DNA from 2 places in the Virgibacillus salexigens genome. Region 2 is predicted to be linked to the other one. Evidence: predicted binding sites of a transcription regulator. Region 2 holds the regulator's gene; the other holds the start of a gene.

Region 1 (10,642 bases), 100 kb from region 2:
TCTTTTATTAATTCATCAGCCTTTGTAAAGGGATCGTCAATTGGCGGCAAAAACGTCCTTCCTTGTAGATTAATTACCGCAACTTCCACACCATTAATATTGATATAAATGATTCCTTTTCCTGGATTGTTTTCAGGGAAGTTTGCTGGTCTAATCATATTCGAAGCATCATCGATGAAGTCATATATTTCCTTTTTATCCCAAGTATGATTACCCATAGTTACTACTTGAGCTCCCCAATCTAATAACTGTTTATATATTTTCTCGGTAATCCCTTTTCCTGAGGCTGCATTTTCTCCATTTACGATTGTTAGGTTTGGTTTGTATTTTTCTTTTAATTTTGGTAGGTATTCTTGTACCATATTTCTTCCTGGAGATCCAACGATATCTCCTATAAATAATATCTTCATTTATTCAATCATCCTATCTATTATAGTACTTTCAGTTTTCCACAATGGGTATGTATTGTCAAAGCATAGCTTGATTCCACCGCAAAATAAAAAGCGGCCCTCAGACCACTTTTTATTTTGCGTATTCAACTGCTCTCGTTTCTCTAATTACAGTTACTTTGATATGACCTGGATAATCAAGTTCTCCTTCGATACGCTTACGAATATCTCGTGCGATTCGAACAGATTCTACATCATCAATTTCATCTGGTTTCACCATAATTCGAATTTCTCTACCAGCTTGAATAGCAAATGATTTCTCTACACCTGTGAACGATTCCGAAATTTCTTCTAATTTCTCTAATCGTTTAATATAATTCTCTAGCGTCTCACTTCTAGCTCCAGGTCTAGCCGCAGAAAGCGCGTCCGCTGCAGCTACCAACACGGAAATAATCGAAGTAGGCTCTTCATCACCATGGTGAGAAGCTATTGAATTAATAACAACCTCATGCTCCTTGTATTTAACAGCCAACTCTTTACCAATTTCAACGTGGCTTCCTTCTACTTCATGATCGATTGCTTTTCCGATATCATGCAGTAATCCAGCTCTTCTTGCTAATGTTTCATCTTCACCAAGTTCAGCAGCAAGCAAACCTGATAAGTATGCTACTTCCGTTGAGTGCTTCAAGACATTTTGTCCATAGCTTGTACGATATTTTAAACGCCCAAGAATCTTAATCAAATCGGGATGTAAGCCATGCACTCCCACTTCAAATGTTGTTTCTTCCCCGATTTCACGTATATATTCGTCGACGTCGCGTCTTGCTTTATCCACCATCTCTTCAATACGAGCCGGGTGAATACGCCCATCTTGTACGAGTTTCTCTAACGCTATACGAGCAGTTTCTCGACGAATTGGATCAAATCCAGATAGTATTACTGCCTCCGGTGTATCATCAATAATTAAATCAATTCCTGTCAGCGTTTCAAGTGTTCGAATATTACGACCTTCACGACCAATAATACGTCCTTTCATCTCATCATTAGGAAGATTAACAACCGATACGGTTGTTTCAGCAACGTGGTCAGCAGCACAGCGTTGTAAAGCTAATGATAGAATGTTTTTAGCTTTCTTATCTGCTTCTTCTTTTGCACGATTTTCTGCTTCTTTGATTAATAATGCTGATTCATGTGCAACATCTTGTTCAATTCGTTCTAAAATAATCTGCCTAGCCTGGTCTGTAGTATATCCCGAAATGCGCTCAAGCTCCGTTTGCTGCTCTTGTATCATAGCTTCCACTTTGCTTTCCATTTCTTCAATTTGTTGTTGTTTTTCTGTTAGAGACTGTTCTTTCTTTTCTAACATAAGCTCACGCTTATCTAGTGACTCACTTTTCCTGTCTAGATTTTCTTCTTTTTGCATCAGACGATTTTCTTGCTTTTGAACTTCATTTCTCCGTTCACGAAGTTCGTCTTCCGTTTGTTGACGAAGCTTATGGTTTTCATCTTTTGCTTCAAGAAGCGCTTCTTTCTTGGAAGCGTCAGCATTTCGATGTGCTTCATCAACGATTTGCTTTGCTAATGTTTCTGCACTAGAGATTTTTGCTTCTGCAATAGATTTACGAATCAGATAACCAACAACAATACCGACGATTAGGATTACAAGCAAAATGGAGATGAGTATAAGACTGTCCATGATTTCACCTCCTATTGCTATAAAATTGTACAATTCATTATTGTCGGCATGTAACAGTTTTAATGCGTGTAATAACAATAAATTATATCATTGATATGATAAATCTATACAAATTTAATTTTAATTGTGTACTATACGAATGTCAAGGAAACGTCACAACTTCACCTCATATTGATTGAAAATATTGGTAATACATTATTCTTATAGTAAAAATCCCCTTGCTTCTATCGCAAGGGGATGTAAATAGCATTATACATCTAAGCTTTCTTGACCAACTTGTTGTTCTTCTTCTTTCGGCTCTTCGTCTAAACCATAGTGCTCTCGAATTGCAGCATGTATTTCTGCCATCATATCAGTATTTTCTTTTAGGAACTGCTTGGCATTTTCCCGTCCTTGACCAAGACGTTCTTCATTATAAGAATACCAAGCACCACTCTTGTTTACAATATCTAAATCGGAGCCAATATCAATAATTTCGCCCTCTTTAGATATCCCTTCACCATACATGACATCTACTTCTGCTTGTTTAAATGGCGGGGCAACTTTATTCTTAACTACTTTTATTCTTGCTTTATTTCCTACCATTTCGTTCCCTTGCTTCAACGTCTCTGCTCGTCGTACTTCTAATCGAACGGAGGAATAGAATTTCAGCGCCCGTCCACCAGGTGTAGTCTCAGGATTTCCAAACATAACGCCAACTTTCTCACGAATTTGGTTAATAAATATCGCCGTCGTTTTTGATTTATTAATTGCTCCAGATAATTTACGTAAGGCTTGTGACATTAACCTAGCTTGTAACCCAACATGGGAATCACCCATTTCACCTTCAATTTCAGCTTTTGGCACAAGGGCAGCAACTGAATCCACCACAATAATATCGACTGCACCACTACGCACAAGTGCTTCAGCAATTTCTAAGGCCTGTTCGCCAGTATCTGGCTGTGAAAGTAAAAGTTCTTCTATATTAACACCTAAAGCACGTGCATAAGTAGGGTCTAACGCATGTTCCGCATCAATAAAAGCGGCTTGTCCCCCTTGACGTTGTGCTTCAGCTATAGCATGTAACGCTACGGTTGTTTTACCAGAGGATTCCGGACCATAAATCTCAACAACTCGGCCACGAGGATACCCACCAATTCCAAGAGCTACATCTAATGCTAATGAACCACTAGGGATGGTTGCCACTTTTTGTTCTGCTTGTTCGCCTAGTTTCATAATAGACCCTTTACCGAACTGTTTCTCTATCTGTCTTAACGCCATATCTAAAGCTTGTTTTCTATCACTCAAAGCGTCGTCCTCCTTTAATAATCTAGTTCTATCATACATGCTTTTTCATCGTTTGCCAAGCAATAAATCGAATAAATGTTCCCTTTTTCTGAAGCGAAAATGAGATAAAAATAGATTTACAGCTAACCCAAGTAATGAAATTATTTAAAATGATAATCATTTAAACTTATATTTTATGATTTTAGCCATTTGTAGAGAAGTTCCATTCCCTTTAATACGGCTCTATTTCTAATCGTATTACGATCACCTTGAAACATCCATTTTTCTACTTGTTCTTTTCCATCATCATAGATAGCGATATACACGGTCCCTACAGGTTGTCCCTCAACCTCATCCGGTCCAGCAACACCAGTAAATCCTATTCCAACAGGCACTCCTAGCTTAGCAGCAACATTTTTAGCCATGGCAAGTGCACATGCTTCACTAATGGTACCCTTGTCGGTCAATGTCTCTTCCGAAATATCTAATACATGTTGCTTAACATGCGCAGCATAACTGACGATTCCACCTTCAAAAACAGAAGAAACGCCAGAAACAGAAGATATTTTCCCTGTAAATAAACCTCCAGTTATACTTTCAGCTACTGCAAGTTTTTTCTGTTTCTTTATTAGAAGGTCGATCACTTTCCCTTCTAACGTGTCTTGATCAGATCCATAAAAATATGAGCCTACTCGATTTATTATCTGGTCTTCTGTATGTTCAATTAGTTGACTAGCTTGAAGATCTGACTCACTCTTAGCAGTTAAGCGAATGACAATCCCATCATCCTGAGCTAGCGGGGCAATCGTTGGATTTGTTTGAGCTTGAATAATATCTTTCAATTCATGCTCCAATTTAGATTCTCCAATACCAATAAACTTCAACACTTTCGACTTAATAATTTCATTTTTTCCTACTAATTGTTGAACGAGCGGGAACAGATGCTCCGTTGCCAATGCTTTCATTTCTCTTGGCACACCAGGTAAGAAGATCCATGTTCTATTTTGAAAAGACACACACATCCCCGGAGCCATACCAGCATTGTTTAACCAAACCTCAGCACCTTCAAATACTCTTGCTTGTTTCCGATTATTTGGCGTCATTGTTGCTTGTTGTTTGGCAAAATATGCTGTTATCTTTTCCATGGATGGTTGATGTTCGATCATGGAAAGTTGGCTGATGTTTTGAAAAGCTTCCCGAGTTAAATCATCATCGGTTGGTCCAAGACCACCAGTTACAATAATCAGATCAGATCGCTGCTGTGCCTGATAGAACGATTCCTCCACACGCGTGAGGTTATCACCAACAACCACATGGTTATAGACATTAATTCCATAGTTGGCTAATTGCTGAGAAAGCCATTGAGCATTCGTATTTGCAATTTGTCCAAGCAATAATTCGGTTCCAACCGCAACAATTTCTGCTTTCACTTGTTTTATCATTTAGAATCCCTCATCACATGCCAATTTTTCACAAAATAGTCAACACCAGATATGACAGTGAATAGAAGACTAATATATAGCATCACTTCTCCAAAAGGGAAGCCAATATAGGAAAATGGAAAATTATGAAGCAGTAAAACAGCAATTGCCACCATTTGTGTAGCTGTCTTTAATTTCCCCATGCTACCCGCTGCTAACACAATTCCCTCACCCGCAGCAACAAGTCTGAGTCCAGTTATAGCAAATTCTCGACTAATAATGATGATAACAACCCATGCAGGGGCTACCCCCACTTCAACTAAAATAATTAGTGCTGCGGATACAAGTAATTTATCTGCTAGCGGGTCTAGGAATTTCCCTAAATTCGTTACTAAATTATATTTTCTGGCATAGTGACCATCTACCCAATCTGTTGCTGCTGCTATAATGAATAACAGCCCAGCTATAAAATGAGATACGGGTAGCTCTGCTTCTCCAATATTCCATGTTCCCCAATTAAACGGTACACTCATAAGAATGATAAAGATTGGAATTAATAGGATACGAGAAATGGTAATTTTATTCGGTATATTCATTTGTTTTTATCCTCCTAGTATTTCAACGAAAAGTGATAAACCCTTCCAAAAAGTTGAAAGGAAGGGTCAATTGATTTATTCAGCTTCTTGATTCAATTCTATCCAAATATTTTGTCTTACAGTACTTGAATCCACAGGATATTCCATCTCAACCCCATTAACCGTAATCGTTAATACAGAAGCATTACCGATTTTGAAAAATACACGCTCTTGTCCTGTTAGATCGATTTCAAGTGGTGACTTTTCTTCATTGAACATAGCTTCTTCAAAGAAAATTTCATCACTTTCCGATTTCACTCCAAGCCAAGTATCTCCTTCTGCTTCTAAGGTTGCAGTAACTTCTTCACCTGTATAATTATATGCTACAATTGATTCAGGCGTATTTCCTGTTCCCTTTTCTACAGTAGAAAATTCACCCTTCGGTTCTGTTTCCTCTTGACTTGCTTCATCATCAATAGATGCATCCTCCGATTTTTCATTCGCTGCACTGTCCTTGTTTTCTTCGTTTTCGTCACTAGCTGTTTCGGAGTCCTGCGTTTGACTTGTGTCATCATTAATAATGACATCCTCATCCCCATCTTGATTAATAGGCTCATTTTCTCCCTTACCAGACATACTTTGAGAAATAAAAAATACGGCAACAAGAATAATACCGACAATCAATAATACTACAATTACGGTAGGAAATAAGGAAAAGTTAGATGATGGCTTATCGGTATTGTTATTTTTACGCGATCGCTGCATCCGACTGTAATGCTCCTCCGTCGGTTCTTCCGTTTTTGGAACTTCTTCTTTGAATTCTTCCATTAGTTCATCTGGATCTACCCCTACTGCATTGGCATACTCTTTTATGAAAGCTCTTGCGTAAAATTTTCCAGGAAGAATATGTAAATTGCCTTCCTCAATTGCAATTAGATATCTTTTCTGTATCTTTGTTGTTTCTTGTAGGCTTTCCAAAGAGAGGTTTTTTGCCTCCCTTGCCTCTTTTAGTCTTGCTCCAATTTCCATTCCAAACACCATCCAATTTAAAAATCAAACATCGAAAAACCATCTTCTTGACCAAATTGTTGTCTTTGAACAGGTTCATAAGTAATTTCTTCTTCTTCATGACTTCGTAATTCAATAATATAGTCAAAATCATCCATTTTGTATTCTGTTGATTGTACAAATATATCTGGATGTTCTACCACTTTAATAGCAGGAAGCTGCATGACTTCCCGAATTAATTGCCAGTGCTGCTCATTCGCTCGTCTTGTCGACACCATTCCATCGATAATATAAATATTATCAGGGTTATACTCCCCTTCAATTAATTTGCTACGGACGGTCTGTTTTAATAAGGTACTGGATACAAACAACCATCGTTTATTTGCACATACACTTGCGGCAACAATTGATTCTGTTTTACCTACTCTGGGCATTCCTCGAATACCAATTAATTTATGACCATCTTTTTTATAAAGTTCTGCCATAAAATCGACCAACAGGCCAAGATCATCTCGTACAAAACGAATCGTTTTGCGATCATCTACGTCTCTATGTATGTATCTTCCATGACGTACTGCCATCTTATCTCGAAGCTTAGGCTTCCGCAGTTTTGTGACCTGAATCATGTCCATGGTTTGCAAAATGGATTTTAATCGTGTTATGTTTTCGTCATACTTGGAAAGTAAAAGCATTCCTCTACGAGCATTTTCCACACCGTTTATCGTAATAATATTAATGGATAGCATACCTAATAAAGAAGATATATCACCTAATAGACCAGGTCGATTAATTTGAATTTCATATTCAAGATACCACTCTGTTTTTTCCATATAAAGCTCCTTTACCGAGACTTTACTTATGAGCCTTCTTTTTTGATACTATCTAAATATATAATAAAGGATTTTCCCTAATGTGAAAAGTGATTATCCAAAAAATTAAAAAGAAGCTGCTTTTGAACAGCTTCTTTCAGCGTATCGACATATTGTTTACTGTTGGTTTCCTTGATTTTGAACAAATTTAACCATTGTGTTTGCGATCGCTTGTTGCTCATCTTCAGATGCTGCATTCCATAAATCACGTAACACTGCTTCTTCATTATTTTTAGCATCTACATTCTGTGCAAGATAATCGCCTACTTCTTGGGCTACATTTTGAATGGTCTTGTCGCTCATTCCTTGCTGCTGCGCCTGTGTAAGTTTGCTGGAAAGAAAGCTTTTCCATGAATCAAAGTTATCAAGAACTGACATACTTTTCTCCTCCTTCTCAATTTATACATGCATAGTATTTGAAATACTTCCTAGTTTATACATGTAGGCAGAAGAAAATTACCAGCCGCCTGTAATATTAATTACTTCTCCTTGGATATAATTGCTTTTATTCGATAATAGGAAAGATACCATGTCAGCAATTTCTTGCGGCTTTCCAGCACGGTTCATTGGTATATCAGCAAATATTTCGGCTTTTTCTCCTGGCAATAAATGCTGATTCATCTTCGTATTTATAAAACCTGGACTAATTGCATTAACAGAAATACCACTAGGTGCAACTTCTTTTGCCAGTGCTTTAACAAAACTATTTTGACTGCCTTTTACAGAAGAATAGATCACTTCATTACTAGCGCCCTGTTCACCCCATATAGACGTTATAAATATAAACTTCCCAGCCTGCTGCTTGATCATTGCCGGTAAAACTTGTTTGGTAATCATCCATGGGGATTTCACATGCAATTGTATCATGTCGTCCATAACGGTTTCATCTGTGTTTTGAAATAACCCGTATTCTCCTCTGCCACTTGCAAACACTACCCCATCAATTGTAAATACAAGGTGGTTAAGAAAATGTTTACAACCTGCTTGAGAGCTTAAGTCTGCTTCAATCATCGCTACAATTGAAGTCGGATATTCTGTTATAATCCGATCTACTTCTTGTTTATTACGATGATAATGAAGCAGCAATTGATAACCTTCGATAACTAATTGGTTAGCTATTGCCATTCCAATATCACCGCTTGCCCCAACGATTAAAATATTTTTCCCCATGACTTATTACTCCGGAGCAATCGTGCATACTGCCAAACGCTCTTCATCTATCCATTGCTTCACAAATTGCTGAGCATCTTCTAATGTTAGATTTCTGACTGCTGGCAGAATGGAGAAAAAATCGATTCCTGCTGCATGATAATGTGTAAAAGCATTAGCTACATTTTCTAAGCGGTTCATGGAACGAAGCAATTGACCGATTTTTTTCTTTTTCATACGATCAAATTCTGCTTGTGAAAGTGTCGTGTTTTTCATTTCTAGTAACATTTTTTTCAATAATGATGCAAATGCTTCAGGTTGCTCGGTGTTACTACCAATTAAGGTATAACCAAAGTCACGATCTAAATTGGTTTCAAAAAAGAAGCTATCATCAATTAGTTGCTCGCTATAAAGCTGTTGATAAAATGCGCCACCTTTCGAAAAGAAGTGGTCCATGATCATGTCTTGGAGGATATCTTTTTTTAAGAACGCATCACTTGAAAGACCATTAGCTAGATTTTTAATGCCCACCGTACATTTAGCAATCGAGACAGGCATCGTAATTTTCTTCGTTTTCGCAGCAACTGCAGAAGGTTCCTCTGGGAACTCTCGTTTTAATGATTCCATTTCCTTAAATGATTTTTTCGCTTGATTTCGCTCAATTAACTTCATCATATCTTCTGGGTTAAAATTCCCAGCAACAAACAAAATCATATTTTCTGGATGATAAAACGTATTGTAACAGGTATACAAATCATCTTTTGTAATCTGATTAATTGAATCTACTGTACCAGCAATATCAACATTTACTGGATGATTCTTAAACATTGCTTTAATCGTTCCCATAAACGATTGCCAATCTGGCTGATCATCGTACATTTTTATTTCTTGTGCGATGATTCCCTTTTCTTTTTCTACGGATTCTTCCGTAAAATAAGGATCTTGAACAAAATCGATTAGCGTTTCTACATTCTTTTCAATTTGATCCGTGGCCGTAAATAAATAAGCCGTTTTCGTAAATGATGTATACGCATTTGCAGAAGCTCCTTGCTTTGAAAAATCAGCAAATACATCCCCTTTCTCACTTTCAAACAGCTTATGTTCTAAAAAGTGGGCAACCCCTTCTGGCACAGAGATAACCTGTTCTTTCCCGATGGGAGTAAAATGTAAATCGATGGAGCCATAATTTGTTGTAAATAATGCATGTGTTTTAGCCATTTCAGGTTTTGGCAGTAAACACACGGTAAGACCGTTATCTAATTTATTCGTATACAAAGTTTCATCCATATCTTGATACGTATGTTTATTCATGGGTATCTCCTTTCGCAGAAGTTAATAAGTACAGTGTATCCTCTTGGATTTGCTGGGCAACATGAAGGACATCTTCTTTGGTTACTTGTTTAATTTTTTCAATAAATGTTAATGGCTCTACTTGCTTGTCGGATAATACTTGCTGGTATAAGAATTCAATTGTGCCTTGTGGATGATCCATGGTTTCTAATAATTGATTCGTTATTAACGCTTTCGTTTCCTCTAATGCCTCTGTTGTAAAATCCCCTTGTTTCATCGCAACCATTTGTTCTCGAATAATTTCTCTTGCTTTTTCAAAATCACTAGGAGCAATGCCGCTAAATACAAGTAATAATCCTTTATGACTTTCCATTCGAGAAGCAGCGTAGTATGCTAGACTATTCTTTTCACGTACGTTTATAAATAGTTTTGAACTAGGAAAACCGCCGAAAATACCGTTAAATACATGCAAGGCGTAATATGCCTCATCTTCAAATGTAACATTCGTGCGATACCCAATATGCAATTTCGCTTGTTGAATCTGATCGGTTTCGATGACTTCCTTTGGTTGCTTATCACTAGAAACAGAAGATGTCCTTGTCTTTTTAACGATTGAATTATTTGATGTTAAGCGTTCAAAGACTGTAGTTATTTTTTCTTCCATCAGCTGCTCATCCATATCACCTTGCATATAGATATCTATTCGGTCGGATACGAGCATCTCTTGATAGTAAGTATAAAGCGTTTCCGGAGTAATATCCTTTAAGTCTTCTAAATAACCATGTACATGTAATTGATAGGGTTCACCCTCACACATTACATCCATTAATCGCATATTTGCATAACTCATCTTATCATCTTTAATTGCGTGTATTTTTTGTTTTAGTGTATCCTTTTCTCGATTAAAAATGGTTGGTTCAAATCCTGAGCCTTCGATATTTGGATTAAATAAGACTTCGTGTAATAAATGAATGCCTTC
Region 2 (10,642 bases):
TAATCACTCTTTCTATTGCCTAATTACTCGTCATGGATTCATCCTGTAAATTCAGCACGCGATTGACTGTATCAATTACACGATTCTCATCAAAAGGCTTCATAATAAAGTCTCTGGCACCCGATTCTATCGCTTCAACGACAACCTTTTGTTGACCCATTGCAGAGCACACAATAATAATTGCGTTTTCATCCATATTCATAATTGCTTTAATGGCGTCTATGCCGTTCATGACTGGCATAGTTATATCCATCAGTACTAAGTCTGGTCGCAATTCTTGATAGAGACTGATCGCTTCTTCTCCATTTTCTGCTTCCCCAATTATTTCATGTTGTTTATGCTTCAATAAGGTAGAAAGGGTTGTTCGCATAAATTTAGCATCATCCACAACTAAAATCTTGCTCATCGCCTTCCCTCCTACTATTTCTTATCATTGGCTATCGTTAAGATAATTGTCATCATAACACCCACGACGGTTAAATAAACTCCTACATCAAAGATCATTGCCGTTGCTAATTCTATCTCCCCAAAAATAGGAAAGTGAAAGTAATCAAATGTTTGTGATAGAAATGGAACATCAAATAGGAAAGATCCTACTCCAGTACCAACAGCAATAGCAAGCCCTATTGGAATTAATTTTGTAAAATTAATTGGTAATACTTTCTTAACAACGTCAAACCCATAAGACATATTCATTAGTAGGATGGCACCTGATGTCATTAAACCACCTACAAATCCACCGCCCGGAGAATTATGACCAGCAAGCAGTAAATAAACAGCAAATCCTAGTAATATAAAGGCAATTAGAGATGTAGTGGTGCGTAGGATAAGATCGTTCGTTTTGTACATAGTGTGTTGCCCCTTTTTATAGCGTATATATTATTTATTTTAATATAAAAATAAAAGAAAATCCATTAGAAACCAGTAAAGCCAAATAATCCAGCCAAATAGGAAGTTAAAGCGGTCATCCAATCAAAGAAGAGAGCAACCCCCATAAAAATCATAATATAACCACCAATCTTTACTAGGTTTGAGCTATGTTTCTTGATCCAAGTAAGTCGACCAATAAAGAAAGACAAAAGAAAGAAAGGTACAGAAAAACCTAAGATATAACTGATCATCATGAGCATACCCGTATCCGGATTAGTAGCTGCTAACGATAGTACAATTCCTAATATAGGACCAGTACAAGGTGTCCACCCTAATGAAAACGCTAACCCAATTAAAAAGGAACCAGCAAACCCGGCAGGCCGATTTTTAAAAGTGATTTTTTTATTTTTCATCAAAAAATCAAAATTTAATACACCAATAATTACTAGTCCGAAAAAGATAATTAGGATTGCACCTATTTGCCGAATAATATCCTGATACATTAATAAGAATTGCGAAAAGCTGGAGCTTACAAAGCCCATCATAATAAACACTGCAGAAAAACCTAATAGAAAGAACAGTGTATGTAAGATACTTCTGACGTTAAGCATTTTATTATCATCTTTTAATTCACTTACACTCATCCCTGTTATATAAGAAAGAAAAGCTGGATAAAGCGGTAATACACAAGGAGAGATAAAAGAGAGAAATCCTGCTCCAAAGGCAATAAATATATTTATTTCAGACATTGTCCCCCTCCTTCTATTTTGATGTGTCCATTGTATCAAATGACAAGCCTGCTTACGTTATTTATATTTGACAATAAACCAAAAATTCATTATTTTTTTCAATAGAATACCCCTTACTTCATAGAGTTACAAAAGTAAGGGGTATATTTGACGCTATGAACGCTTCTAAGTATATCAATAAGTGCCTATTTTCCTGATTGATTGTTCATTGCACGCATCATTTGATTAATTTTCTTTTGTGATGGCTTTTGCCCCATTTGCATCATTAACGTACGAAGCATTTGCTCATTAATTGGCGGATTCTTTTTTAAATAGCTCATCATATATTTTCTCGCAATGAAAAATCCAAGAGCAACACCAGCAATTAATGCTGCTATAGCAATTAGTACGACCCAAATCGTGTCCATGTAAAGCTTTCCTCCTTCGTGTTGTCTCCTATACAGTATAGTAAATCAAAGAAAAGAATACAATACTTGTTCCCTTCCTGTTTTACTGTATCTCAGAAGTGGTGCTATCCAACCAAAATTTTGAATATTATCTCCAACGATGAAGAGTAATGGCTGAAATTGGCGTAACATCGGGAAAAGCAACGCTTCTGCATCCTGTAATGTTTTACAACGAAATTTTAATTGTTTTTCACTCATATGTAAAGAAATATAGGTTTCTTTGTTATATATTTTTAAAGTATGATGGTTATCTTGCTTCATCATAGTAAATGTTTCATTTTTTTTGAGGTAATCAATGACTACATTTTCATTAAATTCATACGTAATAAATTTAAACTGTTTAGATAAATCCTCTCTTTCTGGATCTGTTTGATAATCTTTGAAGAATCGATATAAGATGCCACTTTTATGGAAGTAATGGGTAGCTACTTCTTCTTTTATCCAAAATATAGAATACGTATACATAGTCTTTTCCTCCTCTATAAAAACTATTATTACGTATTCTAATTTAAAAATCTGTCAGTTTGTATTACAAAAAACCACTTCTTTTGTCGAAGCCAAAAAAAGATGGTCTAAACAATATAGACCATCTTTATATATGCATTAATCTACGTAAGATTCTACCTGTTTAACAACATTATCTACAGTAAATCCATATTCTTCTATTACTTTTTCTCCTTTAGCAGAAGCGCCAAATGTATCAATACCAATTACTTTTCCATGTTCACCTACGAAACGTTCCCAGCCAAATGGAGAAGCCATTTCGATTGCAACACGGTTCTTCACTTCTGCAGGAAGGATCTTTTGCTTATACGTATCATCTTGAGAATTAAAACGGTCCCAAGATGGCATGCTTACAACTCGTACATCCATACCTTTTTCTTTTAATGCAGCTTGAGATTTAATTGCTAATTGAACTTCAGAGCCTGTTGCAATTAAGATTGCATCTGGTGTCGCTTTTTCAGCGTCACTTATAACATATGCTCCTTGTTTTACACCTTCATATGCATTGTCTTTCGTTCCTTCTAAAGTAGGAAGATTTTGTCTGCTTAATACAAGCGCTGTTGGCGTATCAGTTGATTCTAATGCTAAGCGCCAAGCAGCTTGAGTTTCATTCCCATCTGCTGGTCTGATTAGCGATAGACCTGGCATTGCTCGTAATGAAGCTAATTGTTCAATTGGTTCGTGTGTTGGACCGTCTTCACCAACTGCGATCGAATCATGAGTGAATACATAGGTTACTGGCATATTCATAATAGAAGATAGTCGTACTGCAGGTCGTAAATAATCACTAAATACAAAGAATGTACCAGCATAAACATTCAATCCACCATGCAATGCCATTCCATTTAATGCAGCGCCCATAGCATGTTCACGGACACCAAACCAAATATTCCTTCCTGCATAATGATTACGTGAGAAATCATTTTCTTCATTAATCGTCGTCTTATTTGAACCTGCTAAATCAGCACTGCCGCCAAAGAAGTTTGGAACTGTATCAGCAATGGCATTAAGTACTTTCCCAGATGAAGCACGAGTAGCTAATGTATCCTGCTCTGGTTCAAATACTGGTAATTCTTTTTCCCATCCTGCTGGTAAATCACCTTTTAATGCTAATTCAAATTCTTGTGCAAGTTCCGGATATGTTTCCTTGTAAGAATCCAATAACTTGTTCCATGATGCTTCCGCTTCAGCACCATCTTTTACAATTTTTTCATTAAAATCTTCATAAACTTCCTCAGGGACATGAAACTCATCATGGGTCCATTTATAGAATTCTTTTGTTAATTTTACTTCATCTCCACCTAATGGTGCGCCATGAGATGCAGCTGATGCTGATTTATTCGGTGAACCATATCCAATAATGGTTTTCACTTCAATCAAAGTAGGCTGTTCTGTATTTTCTTGAGCTAATTTGATGGCATTTCGTATAGCATCTAGATCATTTCCATCTTTTACTGTTAAGACTTGCCATCCATAAGCTTTGAAACGCTCTTCTGTATTATCAGAGAAAGAACGATCTAAATCACCATCAAGTGAGATATCATTCGAATCATATAAGGCAATTAATTTCCCTAATCCTAAATGGCCTGCTAAGGAAGCAGCCTCATGGGAAATACCTTCCATCAAATCACCGTCACTTACAATAGCATAGGTGTAGTGATCAACAATGTTGAAGTTGTCTTTATTGAATTTCGCTGAAAGATGCGCTTCAGCCATTGCCATTCCAACAGACATTGCAATACCTTGTCCAAGTGGACCTGTTGTCGCTTCTACCCCATCCGTATGATGTACCTCCGGGTGCCCAGGAGTTTTAGATCCCCATTGACGGAAGCCTTTCAGATCATCAATGGTTACATTATACCCTGATAAGTGCAACAGACTATAAAGCAGCATTGAACCATGTCCAGCTGAAAGAACAAAGCGGTCGCGATTGAACCACTTAGAATGCTTCGGATTATGATTCATAAAATCAGTCCAAAGTGTATAAGCCATAGGTGCTGCACCCATTGGCAAACCTGGATGACCAGAATTAGCATTTTCAATAGCATCAATCGACAACGTACGAATTGTATTAATAGATTGTTGCTCAATAGTATTCGACATAATAAACCCCTTCCACTTTTTCATCATTGTACTCTTATCATTTTATAACGAAACATTAGTTGCCACAAGCAAAAACAACATTTTCGTTAATTTGTTTTTCTTTTCCTTTATTTTTATTCTTTATCTTTTTTTTGCATATCCTTTACTTTTTGAGGTGTTACATCGTTCCCTTTTGGATCTACCACCTTCATTGATTTAAATTGGTTTTTGAAGGAACTTCGTACATTTTTTAAGTACTCTTGGCGTAATGTTTGTTGTTCCTTCTTCTCCTTATCGGTTAGCCCATCAGCTTTTGCCTTTTTTGCTAACGCATTAATACGTTCGATTTTTTCTTTAGAAAGCATATATATAACCTCCATTAGAGTTTATCAGTGACTTCCGAATTCTTAGTGTTGTTCAACATAAAAAGGCAAGAACACAAACGTTGCTCTTGCCTTTATATCTTACCTATACCCTATCATATATTCAAGTATTTTGAAACTCTTGGTACCTGCGATGAACCGTTGCCTTGGATACAGAATAACCTAAACCATTTAAAGTTGTGGCTATTTCTTTGAAGGTTAAGTTATTTTGTCTTAATCGTACTACCTCTTCTATTGGGAATGTTTTTCTTTCTCTTCCTGGGGCTTTATTTTGGTTAGCTAGATTTTTAGTTGGATCATAGCCATCTTGAATTGCTTTATTCATCCCTCTTTTTATTTTTGCATTATGTATTTTACGTTGGTATTCTTCTACAATCCCAACAATTTGTAATACCATTGAATCCGCCTCGGATAATTCCAGTTTTCCTTCATGATAAGAGGTATAGATAGGTATCTCTAATTTATGTAAATGATGGAAAAGCGCAATCTTGGTGTTTCCCCTTCCTAAACGAGTTTCATCTTGAATAAGTAAGCAATCTGCCTTCCCATCAGAAATTAATTCAAGTATCTCAAATATACCTTCACGATCTACTTTATATCCACTTTCTTGTTTCTGAATACAAGTTACCACTGTAAACTGATGGCTTGCAGCCAATTCTAATAACTCATCTTTTTGTCTTGCTAATGATGTTTCTTGTTCCTTTTTATCTGTACTTACTCTACAGTATATAATGGCGCGCAAAATACCAATCTCCTATCCAAATTCCTTAACTTGTAATAATAGAATAATATAAGAAACCTAAAGTTAGTGCAAAGGCTATGAGGTAAAATGCGTCTGTTTTTGTCAGTTTCTGAAACATTGCAAAAATCCCTCCTCATCATTTAGAACAGTTGTTCGTTTTCCTGTTTATAGTATTACACGAACATATGATCTTGTCAACCGATTTTTCGAACGAACGTTTGCATTTAGAATTACCCGATGGTAAACTAGTAATAATTAATTCTATGCGCGAGGTGATCAATGCATGACCAAACTATCAAAAAGACAACAAATGATACTTGATTATATTAAAGATGAAGTAACGAAAAAAGGATATCCGCCTTCTGTCCGTGAAATCGCTGAAGCTGTTGGTCTAGCATCTAGTTCAACTGTTCATGGACATTTATCAAGAATAGAAAGTAAGGGGTATATTCGCAGAGACCCTACGAAACCACGAGCAATTGAAGTGATTGATCTTTCAGACGATAGTCAAATTCCTAGAGAGGAAGCGAGGTATGCCCCAGTTATTGGTAAAGTTACGGCTGGATTACCGATAACAGCGGTAGAAAATATTGAAGAATTTATTCCGCTTCCAACTACTAGTGCCAATCCAGAAGATAATTTATTTGTATTGGTGATTGAAGGTGAAAGTATGATTGAAGCGGGAATTTTAGATGGGGATATGGTTATTGTTAAGCAGCAAAACACAGCACAAAATAGTGATATTGTTGTTGCGATGACAGATGAAGATGAAGCAACTGTGAAACGATTCTTTAAAGAAAAAGACCACATACGTCTCCAACCTGAAAATGCAATGATGGAACCATTAATTTATGATAATGTTACCATCCTAGGGAAGGTAATTGGATTATATCGTACTATTCATTAAAAACTGCCGCTTGGCAGTTTTTTTGCTACAACAGTAATCAAGTGGTAAACAAAAACCGCATCTTCAAATAAGGAAGACCAAGTATAGGAGAGCTGTTTATGAAAGACAAACTATTGCTTGTCGGTCCATGTCCGACCTACAAGCTATTATCATTGAAGGTATTAATTAAGACAACTGCCTTTTTCCTAACAGCTGTTTTACATATTTCCCTTATATGAATGCCTATTACGGGCTGGTCATCTTCGCTAGTTTCTCCTCTATTACCCATAAATGAGCCAAATACTTCCTAGACAGTTACCTTATTTTCAATTACCAAAACCTTGTATTCTATGGATTTACGTCATCTTTTCTAGTAAAACAAACTTTTGACATAAGACACAAGCCATTTCAGCTTCTCGTTGCTTGAATATAATAGCATTATCTCAATGAAAAGGAGGAAAAGATGATATGTGGAGAAAGCATAACTGTGGAAGAAACAACCGCGTTTTTGACAACTCTAATGACGATGTAGAAGGTGTAACTGATGCTAATGGTGATAGCTTCGACGGAGAATTCTTCTTTAACGAAAACGATAACGACAATGATAACGACAACGATTTAAAGAACAAAAATCGTAATTTTAACTTTGCAAAAGTCTCTAATAGCGGTAATTCCTATGTGAAATGTGGTTCAGATTCTGATGAAGAATCCGAAGCTGGTGATTCAGATAGAAAGAAGAAGAAGAAAAAGAAGAAATGTGACTATTAAGCATTAAGAAAGTGGGATATGTCTCATATCCCACTACCTTTATTTAGAAAGTGAGGGAAACTCATTGCCAAGAGCAAACAATTTATTTCCAATCCGGCCGAATGAAAATGGTCACTCCGATAATCAAATTTCAAACAAATCTACCGTAAGACACAGCGGTAATTCCGATGTAGATGTAAATGTAATTGTAGATACAACACCGATGGCTTATGCTATGCTTTGCTCAATGTTAGCTTCAAAGCAGATATCCGATCGTGAGTTTGATGATGCTGTGAAGAAGCTAGACGATTTAATTTCTAAAAGAAAAAAACCATCTGTCAAAGAAGTTAATGATATCATCCGACCAAATCAAACAAATCGATGAAATTAAGAAGGCTCCCTTCTTAATTTCTACATATATCTACACTTTTAAATTTTTGTAAAAAATAGGTTATATAGCTATTTTATATGCAGCCACTTTGCTATAATTACTTGGTATTTACATCGTAAGAGAGTGATTAAATGATGGAAAGATATTTAAAAAATGCTATACATATGAAATGTTCTTTAATTGAGATCAGCTTACTTATTGAACTAAACAAGAATTATCCCAAATTTATTGCAATAGATGATGTACAAAGCAATGAGGATCGACATCATATTGCCTATTATTTAAAATGTTTAAAAGAAAAAGGATTCGTGGAAGAAAGAATAGGTGAATTATATAAAATAAAAAAAGAAGAAAATTGGTATCTTTGGAAATGATGAAAAACTATTATTTCATACTTGGTCCGGGCGGATCATCAGATTTACGAAGCGCCCACAGCGGTGTATCGTAAATATATGGTGGTGCTGGTTCTAAATGAGGTACTCCTCCAAAAGCAATTGGTCGATCTACGTAGTTGAATGTACCATATCCGTCCATACTCGGGCCATGAGCCCAGCGTCCCTCGGCGCTTGCGTCTCCCTGAGATAGATTAAATAGCGTATAGGAAACTTGTTGTTTCTCTAATTCTCTAGGAAACGTGCTTGGTACTACAATGTTTTCTTTTTCTTCCAATTCACATATAGCTGCATACCATTGATTTTGATGCATCGTATCGCGGGCTAACAACCAGGAGAGCATATCACGAACACCAGCATCATTCGTCATTTCATATAGTCGAGCTACTTGCAGGCGGCCTTGAGATTCTGCATTTAGATTTGCTCTGAAATCAGCTAACAAGTTTCCACTTGCCGCTACATAACTAGCCGTCCATCGGTTTCCTACACTATCTACAGGCATAGCACCTAACCCAGAAACAATAGCTTGCTGCGGATTCGTTCCACCTATAATCGCAGCAACTACCGGATCTTTCACTGCATCTTCCAATTCTACATCTGGAGCACCATCTAATAACCTAGCTATCATGGTTGCAATCATCTCAACATGAGCAATTTCTTCCGTTCCTGTATCCATTAATAAATCTTTATACTTCCCATCCCCTCTTGTATTCCAGCCTTGAAATAAGTATTGCATCATAACCGAAATTTCGCCAAACTGCCCTCCTAAAATTTCCTGCAGTTTCTTGGCATATACAGGATCAGGTCGATCTGGTTTAGCATGGTATTGTAATTCCTTCACATGATAAAACATGCGGTACACTCCCTTATTGTAAATTGTCATTATACTTCCAACTTACAATATGTCGTATAATAGTTGTCTTATGTGTTATTTATATAAATCAATTTTTCACCATCGTCTGACCTAATACTCTTCCTTTGAACTGAGTAATTCGCCTGTCAATAAGATGGCAATCTAATTTAAAAACCTTCGATTTACTTTGAATACATATAAAGGACTTGACAATAATAAAAACAACTTTGCTTATGAGGGAGATTCATATGGTTACCAATGAAGAAATACTTCAAAAATCTAAAGAATTGAACAACTTAGACTTAAATAAATGGCTTAATCAGGAATTATTTTCCCTTCAGTGGTTTTTAATTGTCATTTTAGTACTTGTTTGTTATGTCTTATTTTTTTACTTTGTGGACAAACAGCGATTAATAGAGATACTCCTTTTTGGTTCTTTCGTGTCCGTGTTATTTATAGTTTATCATTCAATTGGAGATTACTTTGGTTACTGGGCGAGTTATATAACTTTGTCTCCTGTTAAACCAGATTTTTTCGGAGATGTCTTTACAGATGTCCCCTTAATTACTATGTTAATATATCAATTCTCATCTTCATGGAAAAAATTTCTACTTATATATATAGGTTTTTCCGTTTTACTTATATTTGGATACTACAATTATGTCTTAGTGAACATAAATGCTTTTGCCTACTTAAAACCATCTGCGACAACCCTTGATTTTATTTCCATGTTACTAATTGGTATTGTTCCTCGTGGCATTATGGTCTATCTATTTAAAATCGAAGCGCGAAATGGAAATAGGAATGCAGAACATTCATTATCAAATCTTATAGCAGAACCCATTACTAATAGAGAGAAATAGAGGGTTGTCGTTTTTTCTGAAATCCTATATTTTAAACGCGTTTTACCGTAACACTACCTGCTAGTTCTAACCTACAATTGTATTATCTATAGCTAGATCAAAAAAGGTAATTCTTTTCCAATGTTTGTCCCTAATATGGTTTGCTATTTTTGTTAGTTGATAGCTTTATTAATTCCTTTAGGGTAAACAAAGAAGTAACAGCCATAGAGATGCCGTATATATAATGCTGTCCTGAAAAATTTAAAAATGCTACGAAAATGCAAAGAAAAACCGATATAATACATGGTACTGGTTTCAAACTTTCACCACTTTTATTAATTACTAGGATTAACAGCTTCTTTCAACAAAACTGTTTTAAATCGATTGTCGAAACTATTATTTAGAATAGATGCTACTTACACCATAATTTGTAACCTATATGTAAGATTTTGTCTTCCATCGGCTCTTACGTCTAAAGAATTCTGTGTTGAGGGTGTGGCAGTTCAATATACGCTTTTTTGTACCCTTCACATCTAATCCGCAAAAAAAACACCGCTTCTTTCTATTTCTATTACAGAATCAGTGATCTCTGGTTTATCATTAGTTTCGTAAAATCTTCTCCATCGCTTTACCTTTCGCTAATTCATCGATCAGTTTATCTAAATAGCGAATTTCCTGCATTGTTGATTCTTCAATGTCTTCCACTCGAACACCGCAAATTACACCTTTGATTAAAGTTCGAGAAGCATTCAGTT

The links. The regulator LexA, encoded in region 2, represses DNA repair genes until DNA is damaged. The targets are predictions, from matches to a motif close to CGAACATATGTTCG.
Region 1: the regulator LexA is predicted to act here: its motif matches at 3,441-3,454, upstream of recA (recombinase RecA).

The regions. Positions count from the first base shown of each region.
Region 1 is NZ_CCDP010000001.1:2,344,209-2,354,850, forward strand. It holds gene BN990_RS11230 (TIGR00282 family metallophosphoesterase) at 1-410, opposite strand, end outside; gene rny (ribonuclease Y) at 523-2,085, opposite strand; gene recA (recombinase RecA) at 2,335-3,372, opposite strand; gene BN990_RS11245 (competence/damage-inducible protein A) at 3,546-4,793, opposite strand; gene pgsA (CDP-diacylglycerol--glycerol-3-phosphate 3-phosphatidyltransferase) at 4,790-5,368, opposite strand; gene BN990_RS11255 (helix-turn-helix domain-containing protein) at 5,444-6,388, opposite strand; gene BN990_RS11260 (DUF3388 domain-containing protein) at 6,394-7,185, opposite strand; gene BN990_RS11265 (DUF3243 domain-containing protein) at 7,342-7,602, opposite strand; gene ymfI (elongation factor P 5-aminopentanone reductase) at 7,681-8,394, opposite strand; gene yfmH (EF-P 5-aminopentanol modification-associated protein YfmH) at 8,401-9,684, opposite strand; gene yfmF (EF-P 5-aminopentanol modification-associated protein YfmF) at 9,677-10,642, opposite strand, start outside.
Region 2 is NZ_CCDP010000001.1:2,240,443-2,251,084, forward strand. It holds gene BN990_RS10610 (response regulator) at 20-406, opposite strand; gene BN990_RS10615 (Na(+)/H(+) antiporter subunit B) at 421-849, opposite strand; gene BN990_RS10620 (cytochrome c biogenesis CcdA family protein) at 915-1,619, opposite strand; gene BN990_RS10625 (YneF family protein) at 1,805-2,026, opposite strand; gene sirA (sporulation inhibitor of replication protein SirA) at 2,072-2,530, opposite strand; gene tkt (transketolase) at 2,669-4,672, opposite strand; gene BN990_RS10640 (DUF896 domain-containing protein) at 4,786-5,016, opposite strand; gene BN990_RS10645 (YneB family resolvase-like protein) at 5,138-5,776, opposite strand; gene lexA (transcriptional repressor LexA) at 6,060-6,683, shown strand; gene BN990_RS10655 (hypothetical protein) at 7,131-7,430, shown strand; gene BN990_RS10660 (hypothetical protein) at 7,495-7,794, shown strand; gene BN990_RS10665 (hypothetical protein) at 7,965-8,174, shown strand; gene BN990_RS10670 (manganese catalase) at 8,185-9,045, opposite strand; gene BN990_RS10675 (hypothetical protein) at 9,294-9,908, shown strand; gene BN990_RS10680 (DUF2200 domain-containing protein) at 10,488-10,642, opposite strand, start outside.